DNA from 4 places in the Streptomyces sp. NBC_01410 genome. Region 4 is predicted to be linked to each of the others. Evidence: riboswitches for the same ligand, from Rfam matches in the RefSeq annotation. Region 4 holds a riboswitch; each other region holds the start of a gene.

Region 1 (4,433 bases), 1.6 Mb from region 4:
CGAACTCATCCACCGCAAAAGGGAAGAACCCGGCGACGACCTGATCTCCGGGCTGATCCATGCGAGCGACCACGGCGAGCACCTCACCGAGAACGAGGCCGCAGCGATGGCCTTCATCCTTCTCTTCGCGGGCTTCGAGACGACGGTCAATCTCATCGGCAACGGGGTGTACGCGCTGCTGCGCAACCCAGAACAGCGCGAGCGTCTGCAGCAGTCCCTCGCCGCGGGGGAGACCCGGGGGGTGACCCCCGGATCCCCAGCGGGAAACCCCCTTCTGGCGACGGCCGTCGAGGCTGTGTCTTCCCGGGGGGTAACCCCCGGACCCCCAGCAGGAAACCCCCTTCTGGCGACGGCCGTCGAGGCTGTGTCTTCCCGGGGGGTAACCCCCGGACCCCCAGCAGGAAACCCCTTTCTGGCGACGGCCGTCGAGGAACTGCTGCGCTACGACGGCCCCGTGGAGCTCGCGACCTGGCGGTTTGCCACCGAGCCGCTGACCATCGGCGGGCAGCGGATCGCGGCGGGCGATCCCGTACTCGTCGTACTCGCTGCCGCCAACCGGGACCCGGCGCGCTTCGACGAGCCGGACATCCTCGATCTCTCCCGGCGCGACAACCAGCATCTCGGGTACGGCCACGGCATCCACTACTGCCTCGGCGCTCCGCTCGCCCGGCTGGAGGGGCAGACCGCGCTCGCGACGCTGCTCAGGAGATTGCCGGACTTGCGGCTTGCGGGCGATCCGGCCGATTTGCGGTGGCGTGGGGGCCTGATTATGCGTGGATTGCGCACTCTGCCCGTTGAGTTCGCGCCTCGGCAAACCTGACGGACTGTCAATTCTGTGACTTTCACGTGATCTCCGCTGCATCGACTTGTGATGTGCGCTCGAATGCGACTACTTTCACTGCCGTCTCAGCAGTCACGCGAAAGGCAAACGCATGCTCTCCGGCCATGGTCGCCACCGTCGTCCCCGCCAGGCTCCGGCCATTGTTGTCGCGGCAGGGGTGACGGGATCGGCCATCGCGATCCCCCTTCTCGGAGCCGGTTCGGCCTCCGCCGCCGATGCCTCCACGTGGGACCGCGTCGCCGATTGCGAGAGCGGCGGCATGTGGAGCGCCGATCTCGGCAACGGGTACTACGGCGGACTCCAGATGTCCCAGGAGACATGGCAGGCCTTCGGCGGCGCGGAGTACGCGCCCACCGCCGACCTCGCCAGCCGCTCGCAGCAGATCGCGGTCGCCGAGAAGGTCCTCGACGCGCAGGGTCCGGCCGCATGGGCCGGCTGTGCGGCGATGGCCGGGCTGCAGAACGACGGCGCCGCGACCGGCGTCGACCCGGGCACCGCACCCTCGCCCTCCCAGAGCACGGCTCCGGCGCCGACCGCGTCCACGAAGCCGACCGCCAAGCCCGCCGAGCCGTCCGCCGAGCCGTCCACCACGCCGCCCGCGGACCCGACCGGGTCGGCGACCGCGGCCCCCGATGCGGCGGCGGGCGACGGCAAGCACCGCGGTGAGGCGGCCCCTGAGGAGACCGAGCCGGACAGTGCGGACAGCGAGCGCGAAACGGGGCGCCACGCCTCCCGGGGCGACGAGCCGGCACGTACCGAAGCAGACAAGTCGGACAAGGTCGACAGTGCGGACGCCGCGCCGGGCGAGTACACCGTCCTGCCGGGCGACAGCCTCTCCGCGATCGTCGACAAGGAGAAGCTCTCCGGCGGCTGGACCGAGCTCTACGAGAAGAACCGCGAGACCGTCGGCGGCAACCCCGACCTCATCCTTCCTGGCCAGAGCCTCGATCTGGGCCTGAATCAGGAGTAGTTCGCGGCTGTATGTCCGGTTCTGCGCAAGTGAGACAAGGGTCTCTTTGTCCCAAGTGACGCATCTGCCCCGGCGGAATCACCCATTCCGCCCGTCACCTGCGGAAACGTATATGTCCTACCCGGTGAAATGGGCGATTTCTCCCCGATGTTCGTCTTTGAACATCGGGGAGTCGTGTGTCTACGGTCTGAACCGCTCGCCACCGCGGGCACCACTGACCGTCACGCCGAATCCTGCCGTCGGTCGGGGGGAGTAGTCGTCGCTCAGAGCGCCGAAGGCAGGAGCGGGGGACCCAAGGTAAGCGCCGTGCCCGGCCGTTGAGAGATCGACGGCGGAGACCGGCTTGGGGTGAAGTCGCATGCAAGACGTGCGACCGGGCAACTCACTTGGCCCGAACCCGACAGCTCACCTCGTAGGCGTCGGTGAGGAGAAGCTCCATGCTGTTTTCCGGCAAAGCCAAGCACCGTCGCCCGTCCAAGCTCACCCGCATCGCCACGCTCGCCGGTGTCACCGGCGCCGCTGTCGCCGTCCCGCTGATGGGTGCCACCTCGGCCTCCGCCGCGACCGCGTCCGAGTGGGACGCCGTCGCCCAGTGCGAGTCCGGCGGCAACTGGTCCATCAACACGGGCAACGGCTTCTACGGCGGCCTGCAGTTCACCAGCTCCACCTGGGCCGCCTACGGTGGCACCGCCTACGCCTCCCGCGCCGACCTGGCCTCCAAGGACCAGCAGATAGCCGTGGCCGAGAAGGTCCTCGCGGGTCAGGGCAAGGGTGCCTGGCCGAGCTGTGGCGTGAACCTGTCCAACACGCCGTACACCGGCGGCTCCGCCACCACGCAGCAGTCGAAGCCGGCCGCGAAGCCGGTCCAGAAGCGCGCCGAGGCCCCCACCACCCGCTCCGAGCGCCCCGCAGCCCCGAAGAAGGCAGTGAAGAAGGGCGACGGCGAGTACAAGGTCAAGGCCGGCGACACCCTCGGCAAGATCGCGAAGGCCGAGAAGGTCAAGGGCGGCTGGAAGAAGCTGTTCGAGCTGAACAAGGACATCATCAGCGACGCCGACGTCATCTTCCCGGGCCAGCAGCTCCACCTGAGCTGACCCGAGGAGCCCTGGGACTCCGGTGGACCCGGCGGACCACCGGACCCCGCGGGCCCTCATCCCCACAGCCACCCCGGCCCGGCGCGCTTTCCCCCCAGCGCGCCGGGCCGGGGTTCTGTCTGTTACCCCCAGGTAGTTCACGCGCTGTTTGTCCTGCGTCGAGTCTCTTCATGCCGTTTTTCGTCCCAGCGGGCGGGCATCTGCCGACCGATGCTCCCGCGCCGGTTAGGCTCTTGCCGCAAGGCCAAAGAGACCCTGCACTTTCAGCGTCACATCCCAGAAGGAGATGCTCGTGCCGTCCATCGACGTCGTCGTAGCCCGGGAAATCCTGGACTCCCGAGGCAATCCCACGGTCGAGGTCGAGGTTGGCCTCGACGACGGCAGCACGGGCCGTGCTGCCGTTCCGTCCGGCGCCTCCACCGGTGCGTTCGAGGCTCTTGAGCTCCGCGACGGTGACCAGAACCGCTACCAGGGCAAGGGTGTCGAGAAGGCCGTCCTCGCCGTCATCGAGCAGATCGGCCCGGAGCTCGTCGGCTACGACGCCACCGAGCAGCGCCTGATCGACCAGGCGATGTTCGACCTGGACGCCACCCCGGACAAGTCCTCGCTCGGCGCCAACGCCATCCTCGGTGTCTCGCTCGCCGTGGCGCACGCCGCTTCCGAGGCCTCCGACCTGCCGCTCTTCCGCTACCTGGGCGGCCCGAACGCGCACCTGCTGCCGGTTCCGATGATGAACATCCTGAACGGCGGCTCGCACGCCGACTCCAATGTGGACATCCAGGAGTTCATGATCGCCCCGATCGGCGCGGAGTCCTTCTCCGAAGCCCTGCGCTGGGGCGCCGAGGTCTACCACACGCTGAAGAAGGTCCTGAAGACCAAGGGCCTGTCCACCGGTCTCGGCGACGAGGGCGGCTTCGCGCCGAACCTCGAGTCGAACCGCGCCGCGCTGGACCTGATCCTCGAGGCCATCAAGGAAGCCGGTTACGCCCCCGGCAAGGACATCGCGCTCGCGCTCGACGTCGCCGCGTCCGAGTTCTACAAGGACGGCACGTACGAGTTCGAGGGCAAGTCCCGCTCGGCCGCCGAGATGACCGAGTACTACGAGGAGCTCGTCGCCTCCTACCCGCTGGTGTCCATCGAGGACCCGCTGTTCGAGGACGACTGGGCCGGCTGGAAGGTCCTCACCGACAAGCTGGGCACCAAGGTCCAGATCGTCGGCGACGACCTCTTCGTCACCAACCCGGAGCGCCTGGCCCGCGGCATCGAGGACGGCGCGGCCAACGCCCTGCTCGTCAAGGTCAACCAGATCGGTTCGCTGACCGAGACCCTGGACGCCGTGGAGCTCGCCCAGCGCAGCGGCTTCAAGTGCATGATGTCCCACCGCTCCGGCGAGACCGAGGACGTCACCATCGCCGACCTGGCCGTCGCCACCAACTGCGGCCAGATCAAGACCGGCGCCCCGGCCCGCTCCGAGCGCGTCGCCAAGTACAACCAGCTGCTGCGCATCGAGGAGATCCTCGACGACGCC
Region 2 (4,433 bases), 2.4 Mb from region 4:
CGGGTCGGCCGCGGGGTGCGCCCCACGGCGGCCGGGCTGCTGCTCACCGAGCACGCGGCGCTGATCGGCTCGGCGGTCGCCCAGGCGGAGACCGCGCTCGCCGACCTCCGCGCCGGACGCACCGGCCGGCTGTCGGTCCGCTACTTCGCCACGGCCGGCTCCACGCTGGTGGCGCCCGCCCTGGCCAGACTCCGCGCCGAGCACCCCGGCGTCCGCGTCGACCTCGAACTCACCGACCCGGAGGACCCGTTCCAGGAGGTGGCGCGGGGCCGGGCCGACCTGGCCGTGGTCGTCCAGGCGCAGCACCGCACAGGCAACGGCTTCCGGCTCGTCCACCTCCTCGACGACCCGTACGCGGCCGTACTGCCCCACGGCCATCCGCTCGCCGGCAAGGAGGTGATCGACCTGCACGAGTTGTCCGGTGAGCAGTGGGTCGGCAGCGAGCCCCCCGGCCCCTGCCTCGAACCCGTCATCGACTCCTGCGCGGCGGCCGGCTTCAGCCCCGACTTCGTCATCCAGAGCGAGGACTACGCCACCGCGCAGGGCTTCGTCGCGGCCGGTCTCGGCGTGGGTCTGATGCCGCGGCTCGGGCTGCGCAACCAGCACCCCGGTGTCGTCGTGCGCCCGGTCCGCAACCCCGAGCCGCTCCGGGTGATCTCGGCCGCCGCCCGGGAGACCGCCCTCGAACAGCCGGCCCTGCGCGGCCTGTTGGACGCGCTGCGGGACGCGGCCGCCACCGCCGACCCCGCCCGATGAGCCCCGGTCGGACTGACCGCGGCCTACGGGGTGCGGGTCTGCGGCGGGGGCGTAAGGGGCGCATGTCAGGCGCCGTGCGCGCTGGGTACGGCGGCCAGGGTGAGGTGACCACGCTGGCGAAGATCTCCTTGCCGTGCTGCCGGGCGCTGATCCGCACCTGGTCGGGGTCCGCCAGTTGCTCGGCCTCCACCCCGCCACTTCACCCAGCCGCCGCGCGGGACGCAGCCGATGGCCGCCCGCCAGACGCGCTGTGGTCGCGGGTCGACACCGTCATAGCAGCCTGGATTGTCCACACGCAAACGCCTGCACGCATCCCCCCTTACCGGGGGTACCGGGCGTACATATCACGAACTCCCCTGTAGGAAAAGCCAGTTGATGCAAGTCCGCTTGTGGAGACCTTGTGCTCGAACACAAGGTCCCCCTAACGTGCTCGGCGTTCGGAGAAGTCGAACACCGCGCGGCCGGACCGCCGAATCCTGCCCCCGGCGCGCGGCAGCACATCACCACACCGCAGGCAGGAGCGGGGGACCCACTTGCGCCGTACGGGACAACGCGTATCCGGCGGCTTGGGGTGAAGCCGTGAGAACCACGGCCGGGCAACTCTCCAGCCCGAACCCGACAGCTCACCTCGCAGGCGTTCGGAGTAGGAGCCACCGTGATATCCGCAGTCGGAAGACACCGCGTCCCACACCCCCACGCCACCACCCGCCGGCTCGACGGCCCCATCGACGCCGAAACCGCAGCAACCGGCGGCACCGTGGTCTCGACGGGCTGGGACGCGAGACCGTTCGCACTGAACTACGCCCGGCCCGCCGTGAACCCGCCGGCCGTGGTCCCCTACGCCTATGACCCCCTGCGTCAGTTGAACGTCCTGCCCGACGGCCGCCCGGCCATCAGCGACCGCGACCTGCTGCTGGCGTGCGGCACCACCACGTCCACCGCCGGTTCCCAGACGCACTTCGATGACTGACGGTCGCCCCATGACCGTGCTCGTACTGACCTGCGAGGAGGACGTGACCGCGGACATGGTGGTGTCCGTCCTGGATGGAGCGGGAGTCCCGGTCGTACGCCTGGATCCTGCCGATCTCCCGGGCCAGGTTGCCGTGTCGGCCGAATACGTGCGGGGCGACTTCGACGGGCACCTGTCGGCCGGTGGTCGTGTGGTGAGCATGAGCGGACTGCGCTCGGTCTGGGTACGCAGGCCCGGCCGTCCGGCAGCGCGTGCCGCCCATCAGTCCGCATGGCTCACCGCCGAGGCCGAACAGGCCCTGTACGGAACGCTGAACTGCACAGGGGTGCGCTGGATGAACCATCCGGCGGCCGCCGCGCAGGCCCGCTGGAAACCGTGGCAGCTGCGCGTCGCCCACCGCAGCGGCTTCGCCGTACCCCCCACGCTGATCACCGGCTTTCCGCGGGTTGCGCGCGAGTTCGCCGCCCAGTACCCGGACCTCGTCGTGAAGCCGGTTTCGGGAGCGCATCCCGGCGACCCGGCGCTGGCACTGCCCACCACCCCCGTCGGGCCGGACGCCGACTTCGGCGCGGTGACCGCCGGCCCCACGCTCCTGCAGCAGCGCGTGCCCAAGCGTGCGGACATCCGGCTGACCTGTGTGGGGGACGAGCTGTTCGCCGCGCGGCGGGCGTCCGACCCGGACGAGGTGGACTGGCGTTTCGCCGACAACGGCGGTGCCTGGGCTCCGGCCGAGGTACCCACCCGCATCGCGAAGGCGGTCGGCGCCTATATGTCGCTCGCCCAGCTCGCGTACGGCGCCTTCGACTTCGCTGAGGACGGTGACGGCACCTGGTGGTTCCTGGAGTGCAATCAGGGCGGGCAGTTCGGCTTCGTCCAACTGGAGACCGGTCAGCCCATCGCCGAAGCCGTCGCAGCCTGGCTGGCTTTGGGTCCTGCGGTGTGAGCCGACCCGGGGCGTCAGCTCACGGTGAGGGTGCCTTTCATGTTCGTGTGGATGGTGCAGATGTAGGGATAGCTGCCGGATGTGGACGGAGCGATGAAGGTGGCTGTTTCGCCGGGATCGATGTCGCCGGTGTCGAATGGCTTGTCCCCGGTGGCGGTCAGGGTGTGCGTGACCGAGTCCTGGTTCTCGACGATGACCTTCGTTCCGGGGCGTACCTGAAGTGTCGCCGGGATGAAGGTGAAGTTCTTGATCGCGATGTTCGCCGCGCCGACGTTGGAGGTGCTTGGGGCGGATGAGGCGCTGGTGGTTGCGGGGGTGGCGGTGTCATTGCCGTTGCCGTCGCCGTTGCTCGAACAGCCGGCCAGGGCAAGCAGGACGCAGGCTCCGCCCACCCTGAGGGCGGTGTGGACCCGGTCCGGATAGGTGAGTGACATGCCGGGCGGACCTTTCCGACGAGGGATGCCGTGGTCTGGGCGCGGCTGGTGATCGGCCGCCGCATTCAGGTTCGCCGTCCTCGGTGGCGCTCGCCAGGGCGGTACCGCCAGTCGCGGTGCCGTTCACCTGAATGCCGACGGGAGCCGCGCTTCATCCCGGGCGGGCGGGGGAGCGCCGACATGGTTCACCCAATGGGTGAGCGACGCGACGGGCGCGGTCAGCCCGGTCCCCTCGGCTGGGCGAGGCGGCCGGCCGGCAAGGTGGCGGTGGGTATCGGGAGGCTGCCCGGCGCGGTGCCGCGCAGGTCCCGCACGTATTGCTCGCGCGGTACGAGATGGGCGCCGAGGCCGCGGACGTGCGGGCTGTCCCGCTGCGCGTCGAGCAGCGCGCCGCCCGCCTCTGCGAAGCGCGCCGCGAGGTCGGACACCGCGACCTTCGAGGCACCGGGACGGTGGAAGAACATCGAGTCCATGCTGAAGACCGGTCCGACCTGGAGGCCGAAGACGCCGCCGACCACATCGCCGTCCTCCCACACCTCGACGCTGTGGGCATGACCCAGCTCCTGCAGGCGGATCAAGCTTGCGATCAGCTCTTCGGTGAGCCACAGGGGGTCGCGGTCGGCGCCGCATTCGCGGACGACCTGCTCGAACCTCTGGTCCAGGCTCGTCGACCACGGCAGCTGGTTGCGCACCCGCCGGGCGAGGCTCCGGCTCAGGTGCGCGGCCGAGACGGGCAGTACCGGCCTGGGGTCGGGCGACCACCAGGAGACGGCGTAGGGATCGGCCGATTCCTCCCCCACGAGCGGGATGTGGCCCTCTTCGACCTGATCGGCGAAGACCACCTCGTTGAGGACGCGGGTGTACTCGTCGGACGCCGGGAACGGATAGACCCCGGCGCGGTATGCCGCCAGGAGGCTGGCGGGACTGAGGTCGGCGGAGAAGGCCACCGGACCGTCGGGCGCCGCTTTGCGTACGTCCAGCGCCTCCCAGTCGGGGCATCGGTTCACCACCGTGACGCTCCGTGCCCTTGGCTGTTCCCGGGCCGGACGTAGTCGGCCTGGGAAAGGTAGTCGATGAAGCGGTCCATCATCTCCGCGTCCACCGGCGGAATGTCGATCCCGGCGTCCGTCAGCGCCCGTTCCGCGTTGTCGCGGGTGAACTCCGGGAAAACGCCCTGGAAGTACATCTCGCTCACGGTGATGTCGGCGCGGCTGCAACGGTCGACGAAGAGCGGGACGAACGGGGTTATCGGGTCGGTGGGGTGCCCGGCCGCGTACTTCACCAGAACGGCTATCCACTCGGCGTAGGGGATCTCCTGGACCGGGTAACC
Region 3 (4,433 bases), 1.1 Mb from region 4:
GCGGCCCTCCGCGTTGATGCGGTCGTAGCGGACGGTGGCGATGAACTCGCCGCCGACCGTGACCGCCAGACCCACCCGGTCCACGTAGTCGTGATGGGTGAAGTGGTGGACGTCCTTGGCGGAGAGCCTGGGGTACGGCGCGAAGAACCGGTAGTACTTCGACTCGTCGGAGACCTGTTCGTAGAAGCTGACCAGACGCTCGGCGTCCTCGGTGGTGATGGGCCTGATGTGCGCGGTACCGCCGTCACGCAGCACCACGTCCGCCTCCCAGTGATCGGGGTAGGCGTGATCCGGCTGGGTCTGCATGTGTGAAAGCGTACGGCTCACCCACCGGTCGCGGGTCGGTTCGGGAGCACGCCGCGACACATGAGAGACTGGTCTAGACAACCGTTGAGACTTGAAGGGCAACACCATGGCTGAGCGCCGCGTCAATGTCGGCTGGGCCGAGGGCCTTCACGCCCGCCCCGCTTCCATCTTCGTCCGTGCCGCCACGGCTGCCGGCGTCCCCGTGACGATCGCCAAGGCCGACGGCAACCCGGTCAACGCCGGCTCCATGCTCGCCGTGCTCGGCCTGGGCGCGCAGGGCGGCGAGGAGATCGTGCTCGCTTCCGAGGCGGACGGCGCCGAGGCGGCCCTGGACCGGCTGGCCAAGCTGGTCGCCGAGGGGCTCGAGGAGCTTCCCGAAACGGTCTGAGCGGCTGAGCAGAATGCGCCCGGCGGCACGCAGCCGCGGTCTCCCGAATTGGGGCGACCGCGGCTGTGCACATTTTCCGGTCCGACGTTCATTTCCGCGCCCGGCTCCATGAATTCGGGCAGCAGAAAAGAAGCCCCGCGAATATCCTTCCCTTTGTATACGGCGCGCCTGTTAATGGCGGACGCTCGTGGTGTTTACGGCATGTTGCGAAGTCCTCACCCGCTCGGGACGGCGCAGCCGGTGCGCCGACGCGGCCCGCTCCGCGTGCACAGCCGTCAGCGCGCGGGCCCGCTCCACGTCGCCGCGCGCCACCGCGTCCACGATCGCGCCGTGCTCCGCCCAGGAGTCCACGGGCGTGGCGGGCTGTTCGACGGCGTACATCCAGGCGATCTTGTGCCGCAGCTGGGTGAGCAGGGCGATCAGCCCCGGGCTGCCGGAGGCCTGGGCGAGGGTCTCGTGGAACCAGCCGCCCAGTGAGCGCAGGTCCTCGCCCTGGCCGCGGCGTGCGCGCTCCTGGCCCAGCCTGACCAGGCCGCGCAGGACCTTCAGGTGCGCTTCCGTACGCCGCTGTGCCGCGCGGGCCGCGCCGAGGGGCTCCAGCAGCATCCGGACCTCCAGCAGGTCGGCCGCCTCCTGCTCGGTGGGCTCGGCGACACAGGCACCCGCGTGCCGGCGGGTGGTGACGAAGCCCTCGGACTCCAGGGTGCGCAGGGCCTCGCGCACCGGGACCCGGGAGACGCCGTAGCGGCGCGCCAGCTGCTCCTCGGTGAGCCGGCTGCCGCGCTCGAATACACCGGAGACGATGTCGTCGCGGATCGCCGTGCATACCGAGTGCGCGGGAATGCGCATGACCGAACCTCCGCTTTAATCCGCGCGAAACGCAGCCGATTGGCGTCTGTTCGGTGACTCTATTGCAGTGGGCCGGATTTTCCGATGGCACCCGGGAATCCATGGATATCTTTTGGCCAGGGCTCCGAACGCCGAAGGCCCCGGCAGGAAGCCGGGGCCTTCTCGCGCGCCCGCGCTCGGGCGCTGTTCTGCTGTTCTCAGACGCTGACGCCGTGGGCGCGCAGGTACGCGAGGGGGTCGATGTCGGAGCCGTAGTCGGGGCCGGTGCGTGCCTCGAAGTGGAGGTGCGGCCCGGTGGTGTTGCCGGTCGCGCCGGAGAGGCCTATCTGCCGGCCCGGGGTGACGCTCTCGCCCACCGAGACCGAGATCGAGGAGAGGTGGCCGTACTGCGTGTACGAGCCGTCCTTCATCTTGATCACGACGTTGTTGCCGTAAGCGCCGCCCCAGCCGGCCTCGACGACGGTGCCGGAGCCGACCGCGTGCACGGTGGTGCCGGAGGCGGCGTGGAAGTCGATGCCGGTGTGGCTGCCGGAGGACCAGACGGCGCCGCCGGTCTTGTAGCCCGTGGAGACGTACGAGCCGCTGATCGGCGCGACGAAGGAGTTGAGGCGCTTGCGCTCGGCCTCGCGGGCGGCGCGCTCCTTGGCCTCGCGGGCGGCCTTGACGCGGGCCTCGGCCTTGCGCTTGGCCTCCTCGGCCGCCTTCGCCTTGGCGATGGCCTCGGCGGCCTCCTGCTTCTGGGCGGCGGCCTGGTCGGCGATCTGGTCCGCGAGGGTGTCGGCGGTGACGACCTGGGTCAGGCCGGTGTCCTCGACGGGGGCCATGCCCGGGGTGGCGGCGAGCGCCGGGGAAGCGAGGGTTCCGATGACGCCGGTGGTGGCAAGGGCCGCTGCGCCCGCCATGTTCGCGCTCCTGCGCGACAGGCGGCTCGGGGCACGGTGCTTCCCGGTGGCACGGGTGAACGCCATGAAGTGGCTGGTCCTTTCCTTCCTTCTCGCCTACCGGGTTAGCTGACGGGTTCGGAGCAGGAAGGTCTCCTACGGGCCCCTCCGTACGGATACGAAGGCGTCCGATTCACCCCAGGGACTGAGTGGGTCCCCGGCTCCCCAGGCTCGCGCCAGACGGGGACTCGGCGATGGCTGTCCGATGCCGCGGATGCGACGGGCTACTGGCGAACAGCCGGACCGACGCTAGGCGGGCCGACTTTCAATCACCAAACAGACAGGCCCTTTTGTCGTGCATCCCACAGGGCAGACAGGCAGCCTCCGCAATAAACCGGACATAGCACGGAACCCCGGCACCGCTTGGATGCCGGGGTTCCGCTTGTCTGTTGCGCCGGGTTCAGCCGGAGTTGTCCGGATCGCGCGAGGGGCAATCAGCCGGTGACAACGGTCACTTCGCCGATACCCAGCGCCCTGACAGGCTCCTCGATCTGCGAGGCGTCTCCGACGAGCACCGTGACCAGACGGTCCACCGGGAAGGCGCTGACGGCCGCCGCCGTCGCCTCCACGGTGCCGGTCTCGGCCAGCCGCACGTACAACTGCGCCTGGTAGTCGTCCGGGAGGAACTGCTCGACCTGGTCGGCGAGCGTGCCCGCGACGGACGCGGCCGTCTCGAACTTCAGCGGCGCGACACCCACCAGGTTCTGCACCGCGACGTCACGCTCGGCGTCGGTCAACCCCTCGGCGGCGAGCGTCCGCAGCACCTTCCACAGGTCGTCCAGCGCCGGTCCGGTGTTGGGCGTGTCCACCGAGCCGCTGATCGCCAGCATCGAGGCGCCCGAGCCGTCCGGGGCGGACCGCAGCACCTGGCCGAAGGCCCGTACGCCGTAGGTGTAGCCCTTCTCCTCGCGCAGCACGCGGTCCAGGCGCGAGGTGAGGGTGCCGCCGAGGCAGTACGTGCCGAGCACCTGCGCGGGCCATACGCGGTCGTGCCGGTCCGCGCCGATCCGGCCGATCAACAGCTGGGTCTGCACGGCGCCCGGGCGGTCCACGATGACCACGCGGCCGGTGTCTTCCGCCGTGATCGGAGGTACGGGGCGGGGCTTGGCGCTGTCGCCCGTCCAAGTGCCGAAGGTCTCGGCGAGAACGGCGTCCAGGTCGACCCCGGTGAGGTCTCCGACGATCACCGCGGTGGCTGTGGCGGGCCGGACGTGCGCCTCGAAGAAGGCACGCACGGCCGCGGAGTCGATCCGGGCCACCGTCTCCTCGGTGCCCTGGCGGGGGCGCGACATACGGGCGGCGGCCGGGAAGAGCTCCTTGGAGAGCTCCTTGGCCGCGCGGCGGGCCGGGTTGGCCGTCTCGTGCGGGATCTCGTCGAGGCGGTTGCGTACGAGCCGCTCCACCTCGCTGTCGGCGAAGGCGGGCGCGCGCAGGGCCTCGGCGAGCAGGCCGAGCGCCTTGGGCAGCCGGGAGACCGGGACCTCCAGGGAGACCCGGACGCCGGGGTGGTCGGCATGCGCGTCAAGGGTGGCGCCGCAGCGCTCCAGCTCGGCGGCGAACTCCTCCGCGGTGTGCTTGTCGGTGCCCTCCGACAGGGCGCGCGCCATGATCGTGGCGACGCCGTCGATGCCCTCGGGCTCGGCGTCCAGCGGGGCGTCGAGGGAGAGCTCGACGGCCACCACCTGCTGGCCGGGGCGGTGGCAGCGCAGCACGGTCAGGCCGTTGTCCAGTGTGTCGCGCTCGGGGGCGGGAAACGCCCAGGGCCTGGCCTCCCCCGCCGTGGGCTGCGGGTGGTACGTCATCGTCACGGCAGCGTCGCTCACTGGTCCGCCTCTTCCTCTTCGTTGCTTCCCTCGGGCGCCGAGACGGGTTCGTACACCAGCACCGCCCTGTTGTCGGGGCGCAGCCGCGCCTTGGCGACCGCCTGCACCTCCTCGGCGGTGACCTCG
Region 4 (4,433 bases):
GCGGTGGCGATCGAACCGAGCGCGTTGCGTGAGGTGTTGAGCGCCTCGGTCCTGCGGGCGGCCTCGTCGCGCAGCTCGTCCAGCGACCTGCGGGCGCCCGCGGTCTGTTCCTTGGCCCCGTTGTACTTCTCGGTGGCGGCCTCGGCCTCCTCGTAGAGCTTGTCGACCTTGGCCTTGACCTGTGCGGGGGTGAGGGCGGGCTCGGCAAGTGCGGTGCCGTTGAATGCGGTGGCTGTTGCGGCGCCTGCAAGCGCGAGGGTGGCGGCGGTCCGGGCCGCGGGCCCGGTGAGCGGATGCTGCTTCGGTTTCCGGTGCGCTGCCACGAGGGCGTCCACGTCCTTCTGTCGTGCCTGCGGTACGAGCCCGAGTCCGACGGCGGTCCGCACAGGGGGAGCGGTCCGCCGCCGGATCTCTCGGCGGTGGTGGCCGACGGCCGCCCGGGAGCTCGGCGGCGGTGGGGAGTCGGTCACCTGCGGAAGGACGCTAGACCTGGCGGTCACGGGGGAGGGGCGCAAGGACCGGTTTTGCCCGAAGGTGGACACCCTGGGCCGGTTTCTGGGAGCGGACCTGATGGCACCGGCCCGACCCCGCTACCGCTGTGACCGATGCGGCGAATGAGGCACACCTGCCCAAAGGGCGGTGGTATGGGGATCGTTAGGCTCCGCCTCATGGACGTACTCATCAATGTCTTCGTCGCCCTGCACATCATCGGTATCGCGTCGCTGCTCGGCGGTTTCCTCACCCAGATGAAGGCCATGGGGGCGGGCACGGCCCGCTTCAGCCCTGCGATGCTTCACGGCGCGCTGACGATGCTGGTCACCGGCGTGGTGCTGGTGGGCCTGAACCAGGCGGACGACCAGCCGGTGAACAGCCTGAAGATCGGGATCAAGCTGGCCGTGCTGGTGGTCATCCTGGGCCTCGTCTACGTCAAGCGGGACGAGGAGAAGGTCGACAAGGCGCTGTTCGGCGCGGTGGGCGGGCTGACGATCGCGAACATCTTCATCGCGACGCTCTGGACCTGATGCCCGGATGTCCGCGGTGCGCCACGGTGCGTCGGGGTGCGCCGGGCATGAGAACGCCCGGGCGCGCTTCGGAAGCCCGGGCGTTCGGCTGCTGCGGTGCTACGCGGGGCGCACGCTGCCGTAGATCGGCATGTAGTAGATCGACTCCTCGCGGACGTTCGTACCGGGCTTCGGCGCGTGGATCATCATGCCGTCGCCGATGTAGATGCCGACGTGGCTGACGTCGTCGTAGAAGAAGACCAGGTCGCCCGGGAGCAGATCCTTCGTCGCGACCCGCGTGCCCACGTTCACCTGGTCCCAGGTGGTGCGCGGCAGGTCCACGCCGGCCGCCTTCCAGGCGGCCTGGGTCAGCCCCGAGCAGTCGTACGAACTCGGGCCGGACGCTCCCCAGACGTACGGCTTGCCGATCTGGGCGCGGGCGAAGGCGAGGACCTTGTCGGCCTTGGCCGCGTAGGTGCTGTCGGCGGTTCCGGTGCTTGTACCGGTGCCAGTGCTGGTGCCGGTGTCCGTGCCCGTCCCGGTGCTGGTGTCCTGGCTCTGCGCCGCCTCCTGCTGCTGCCGCGCCGCCTCTGCCGCCGCCTCCTTGGCGCGGGCCTCCGCCTCCGCCTTGGCCTGTGCCTCGGCCTTGAGGCGGGCCTCCTCCTGCTTCTGGCGCTCGAGCGCGGCGAGCCGTTCCTTCTCCTCGGCGGTCAGCTTCGACAGCAGCGCCCGTGCCTCGGCGAGCTTCGCCTGGACTTCTTGCTTGCTGCTGCGCAGGGCCTTCTGCGAGAGCGTGAGCGACTCGAGCTTCTCGGTCGCCGCAGCGCGCTGCTTGGCGTCCGCGGCCCGCTGGGTCTCGTAGTCGTCGATCACCGTGCGCTGACGGTCGGTCATCCGGTCCATCAGCTGCGTCTGGTCGAAGTACGCCTGCGGGCTGTCCGCGAAGAGCAGCGCGGCGGTCGGCGTGACGGCTCCCGTGCGGTACTGCGTGGCCGCGTAGTTGCCCAGCACTCTGCGCGACTCGTTCAGCTTCTCGGTACGCGTGGCGGCATCGTCGAGCAGCTCGTCGACCTCGGCCCGCTTCGCGTCGGTGGATTCCTTGGCCTTGTTGTACTTCTCGGTCGCGGTGCCGGCCTGCCGGTACAGGTCGTCGACCTTCTTCTGCACCTCCTCGATGGAGGGCTTCGGCTCGGTCGGCGCGGCATTGGCGCTCTGCGTCGACAGCAGCGTGACGCCGGCGATGGCTGCCGTCGTGAGCCCGACGGCGGGTGAGGTCGTGGTACGGCTGCGTTCCTTGCGATGCGACGCCAAGGCCGGCATCTCCTTCTTCCGTGGACCGCCTACCGGGTTAGCTGTCGGGTTCGGGCGGAACGGAAGATCGCCCTACGGACCGGATGGGTGCGGTCCGATTCACCCCGGTTGTGCATGGTGGGTCCCCGGTTCCGAACTTCCTTGCGGAAAGCCCGAATTCGGCGCAGGCTGCCCGATGTGGCGCGGATCGCCAGGGGGATACGGGCCGCCTGGTCGAGCACCGTAGCCAACTCGTGTGGTCGCTGTGAAGGTTGATGTTCGATATGCCCGATACATTTTCGTGACCTTGCCGATCGGCGGACCCGTACGTTCCGGAAGGTGACCCGGCGACATGGCCGGATCACGCAGGGTTGCGAAGGTCACGCAGGGTGGTGGCCGGATGCGGCGGCAAGCTGTCAGTGCGGCGGCCTAGACTCGTAGAGCGATGAGCAGCCTCTTTGACGACAGCTTCCTGGCGGACCTCCAGCCCAGCTCGGAGCACCCTCCGCCGCCGCCCGAGGACCCGGCCCCGGAGGAGATGCCCGACGATCTCTTCCAGGGTGCCTTCGACGTGCCCCCGGCCCGGGATCCGTACCACCGCGACGGCGCCCCGCGCACCGTCGTGGACCCCGCCGCCCTCCTCGAAGGGCTGAACGAACAGCAGCGCGCCGCCGTCGTGCACACCGGCTCGCCGCTGCTCATCGTCGCCGGGGCCGGATCCGGCAAGACCCGGGTGCTGACCCACCGGATCGCGTATCTGCTGGGGACGCGCAGCGTTCACCCCGGCCAGATACTGGCGATCACCTTCACCAACAAGGCCGCCGGCGAGATGAAGGAGCGCGTCGAGCAACTCGTCGGGCCGCGCGCCAACGCCATGTGGGTGTCCACCTTCCACAGCGCGTGCGTCCGCATCCTGCGCCGGGAGTCCAAGAGGCTCGGCTTCACCTCGTCGTTCTCGATCTACGACGCGGCGGACTCGAAGCGGCTGATGGCGCTGGTCTGCCGGGACCTCGATCTCGACCCCAAGAAGTTCCCGCCGAAGGCCTTCAGCGCCAAGATCTCGAACCTGAAGAACGAGCTGATCGACGAGGAGACCTTCGCCGACCAGGCTGCCGACGGTTTCGAGAAGACGCTCGCCGAGGCGTACCGCATGTACCAGGGCAGGCTGCGCGAGGCCAACGCCCTGGACTTCGACGACATCATCATGACGACGGTGCATCTGCTCCAGGCGTTCCCGGACGTCGCCGAGCACTACCGGCGACGTTTCCGCCATGTCCTGGTGGACGAGTACCAGGACACCAACCACGCTCAGTACACGCTCGTACGCGAGCTGGTGGGGACGGGGTACGAGGACCTGCCGCCTGCCGAGCTCTGTGTCGTCGGCGACGCCGACCAGTCGATCTACGCCTTCCGCGGCGCGACCATCCGCAACATCCTCCAGTTCGAGGAGGACTACCCGGACGCGACGACGATCCTGCTGGAGCAGAACTACCGCTCGACGCAGACGATCCTCTCCGCCGCCAACGCGGTCATCGAGCGGAACGAAAGCCGCCGCCCCAAGAACCTGTGGACGAACGCGGGCGCGGGCGCGCAGATCACCGGCTATGTCGCCGACACCGAGCACGACGAGGCGCAGTTCGTCGCCGACGAGATCGACCGGCTGACGGACGCGGGCGACGCGAAGGCGGGCGACGTCGCCGTCTTCTACCGTACGAACGCTCAGTCCCGTGTCTTCGAAGAGATCTTCATCCGCGTCGGACTGCCGTACAAGGTCGTCGGCGGAGTGCGCTTCTACGAGCGCAAGGAGGTCCGGGATGTACTGGCGTATCTGCGGGTCCTCGCCAATCCGGAGGACAACGTCCCGCTGCGCCGGATCCTGAACGTCCCCAAGCGCGGCATCGGCGAGCGCGCCGAGGCGATGATCGACGCACTCGCGCTGCGCGAGAAGATCACCTTCCCGCAGGCGCTGCGCCGCGTCGACGAGGCGTACGGCATGGCGTCCCGCTCCGCGAATGCCGTCAAGCGCTTCAACGTGCTGATGGAGGAACTTCGTACGGTCGTCGACTCGGGCGCCGGCCCGGCGGTGGTGCTGGAGGCCGTCCTGGAGCGCACCGGCTATCTCGCCGAGCTGCAGGCTTCGAC

What was found. Region 4 has a riboswitch for cyclic di-AMP ahead of OG741_RS24415 (NlpC/P60 family protein). Riboswitches for the same ligand answer to the same signal wherever they lie in the genome.
Positions count from the first base shown of each region.
Region 1: linked by a shared signal. The riboswitch ahead of OG741_RS16715 (transglycosylase family protein) and the one ahead of OG741_RS24415 (NlpC/P60 family protein) in region 4 are both predicted to bind cyclic di-AMP.
Region 2: linked by a shared signal. The riboswitch ahead of tgmA (putative ATP-grasp-modified RiPP) and the one ahead of OG741_RS24415 (NlpC/P60 family protein) in region 4 are both predicted to bind cyclic di-AMP.
Region 3: linked by a shared signal. The riboswitch ahead of OG741_RS29515 (M23 family metallopeptidase) and the one ahead of OG741_RS24415 (NlpC/P60 family protein) in region 4 are both predicted to bind cyclic di-AMP.

Region 1 is NZ_CP109530.1:3,672,195-3,676,627, reverse strand. It holds gene OG741_RS16725 (cytochrome P450) at 1-820, shown strand, start outside; gene OG741_RS16720 (transglycosylase family protein) at 933-1,811, shown strand; cyclic di-AMP (ydaO/yuaA leader) riboswitch at 2,071-2,245, shown strand; gene OG741_RS16715 (transglycosylase family protein) at 2,249-2,905, shown strand; gene eno (phosphopyruvate hydratase) at 3,192-4,433, shown strand, end outside.
Region 2 is NZ_CP109530.1:2,868,573-2,873,005, reverse strand. It holds gene OG741_RS13170 (LysR family transcriptional regulator) at 1-756, shown strand, start outside; cyclic di-AMP (ydaO/yuaA leader) riboswitch at 1,253-1,408, shown strand; gene tgmA (putative ATP-grasp-modified RiPP) at 1,514-1,726, shown strand; gene tgmB (ATP-grasp ribosomal peptide maturase) at 1,737-2,669, shown strand; gene OG741_RS13155 (cupredoxin domain-containing protein) at 2,684-3,103, opposite strand; gene OG741_RS13150 (leucyl/phenylalanyl-tRNA--protein transferase) at 3,322-4,110, opposite strand; gene OG741_RS13145 (amino acid adenylation domain-containing protein) at 4,107-4,433, opposite strand, start outside.
Region 3 is NZ_CP109530.1:6,414,376-6,418,808, reverse strand. It holds gene OG741_RS29530 (GNAT family N-acetyltransferase) at 1-306, opposite strand, end outside; gene OG741_RS29525 (HPr family phosphocarrier protein) at 413-694, shown strand; gene OG741_RS29520 (GntR family transcriptional regulator) at 866-1,543, opposite strand; gene OG741_RS29515 (M23 family metallopeptidase) at 1,741-2,511, opposite strand; cyclic di-AMP (ydaO/yuaA leader) riboswitch at 2,524-2,688, opposite strand; gene OG741_RS29510 (M16 family metallopeptidase) at 2,919-4,307, opposite strand; gene OG741_RS29505 (pitrilysin family protein) at 4,304-4,433, opposite strand, start outside.
Region 4 is NZ_CP109530.1:5,275,109-5,279,541, forward strand. It holds gene OG741_RS24405 (NlpC/P60 family protein) at 1-323, opposite strand, end outside; gene OG741_RS24410 (hypothetical protein) at 669-1,022, shown strand; gene OG741_RS24415 (NlpC/P60 family protein) at 1,122-2,321, opposite strand; cyclic di-AMP (ydaO/yuaA leader) riboswitch at 2,324-2,486, opposite strand; gene pcrA (DNA helicase PcrA) at 2,737-4,433, shown strand, end outside.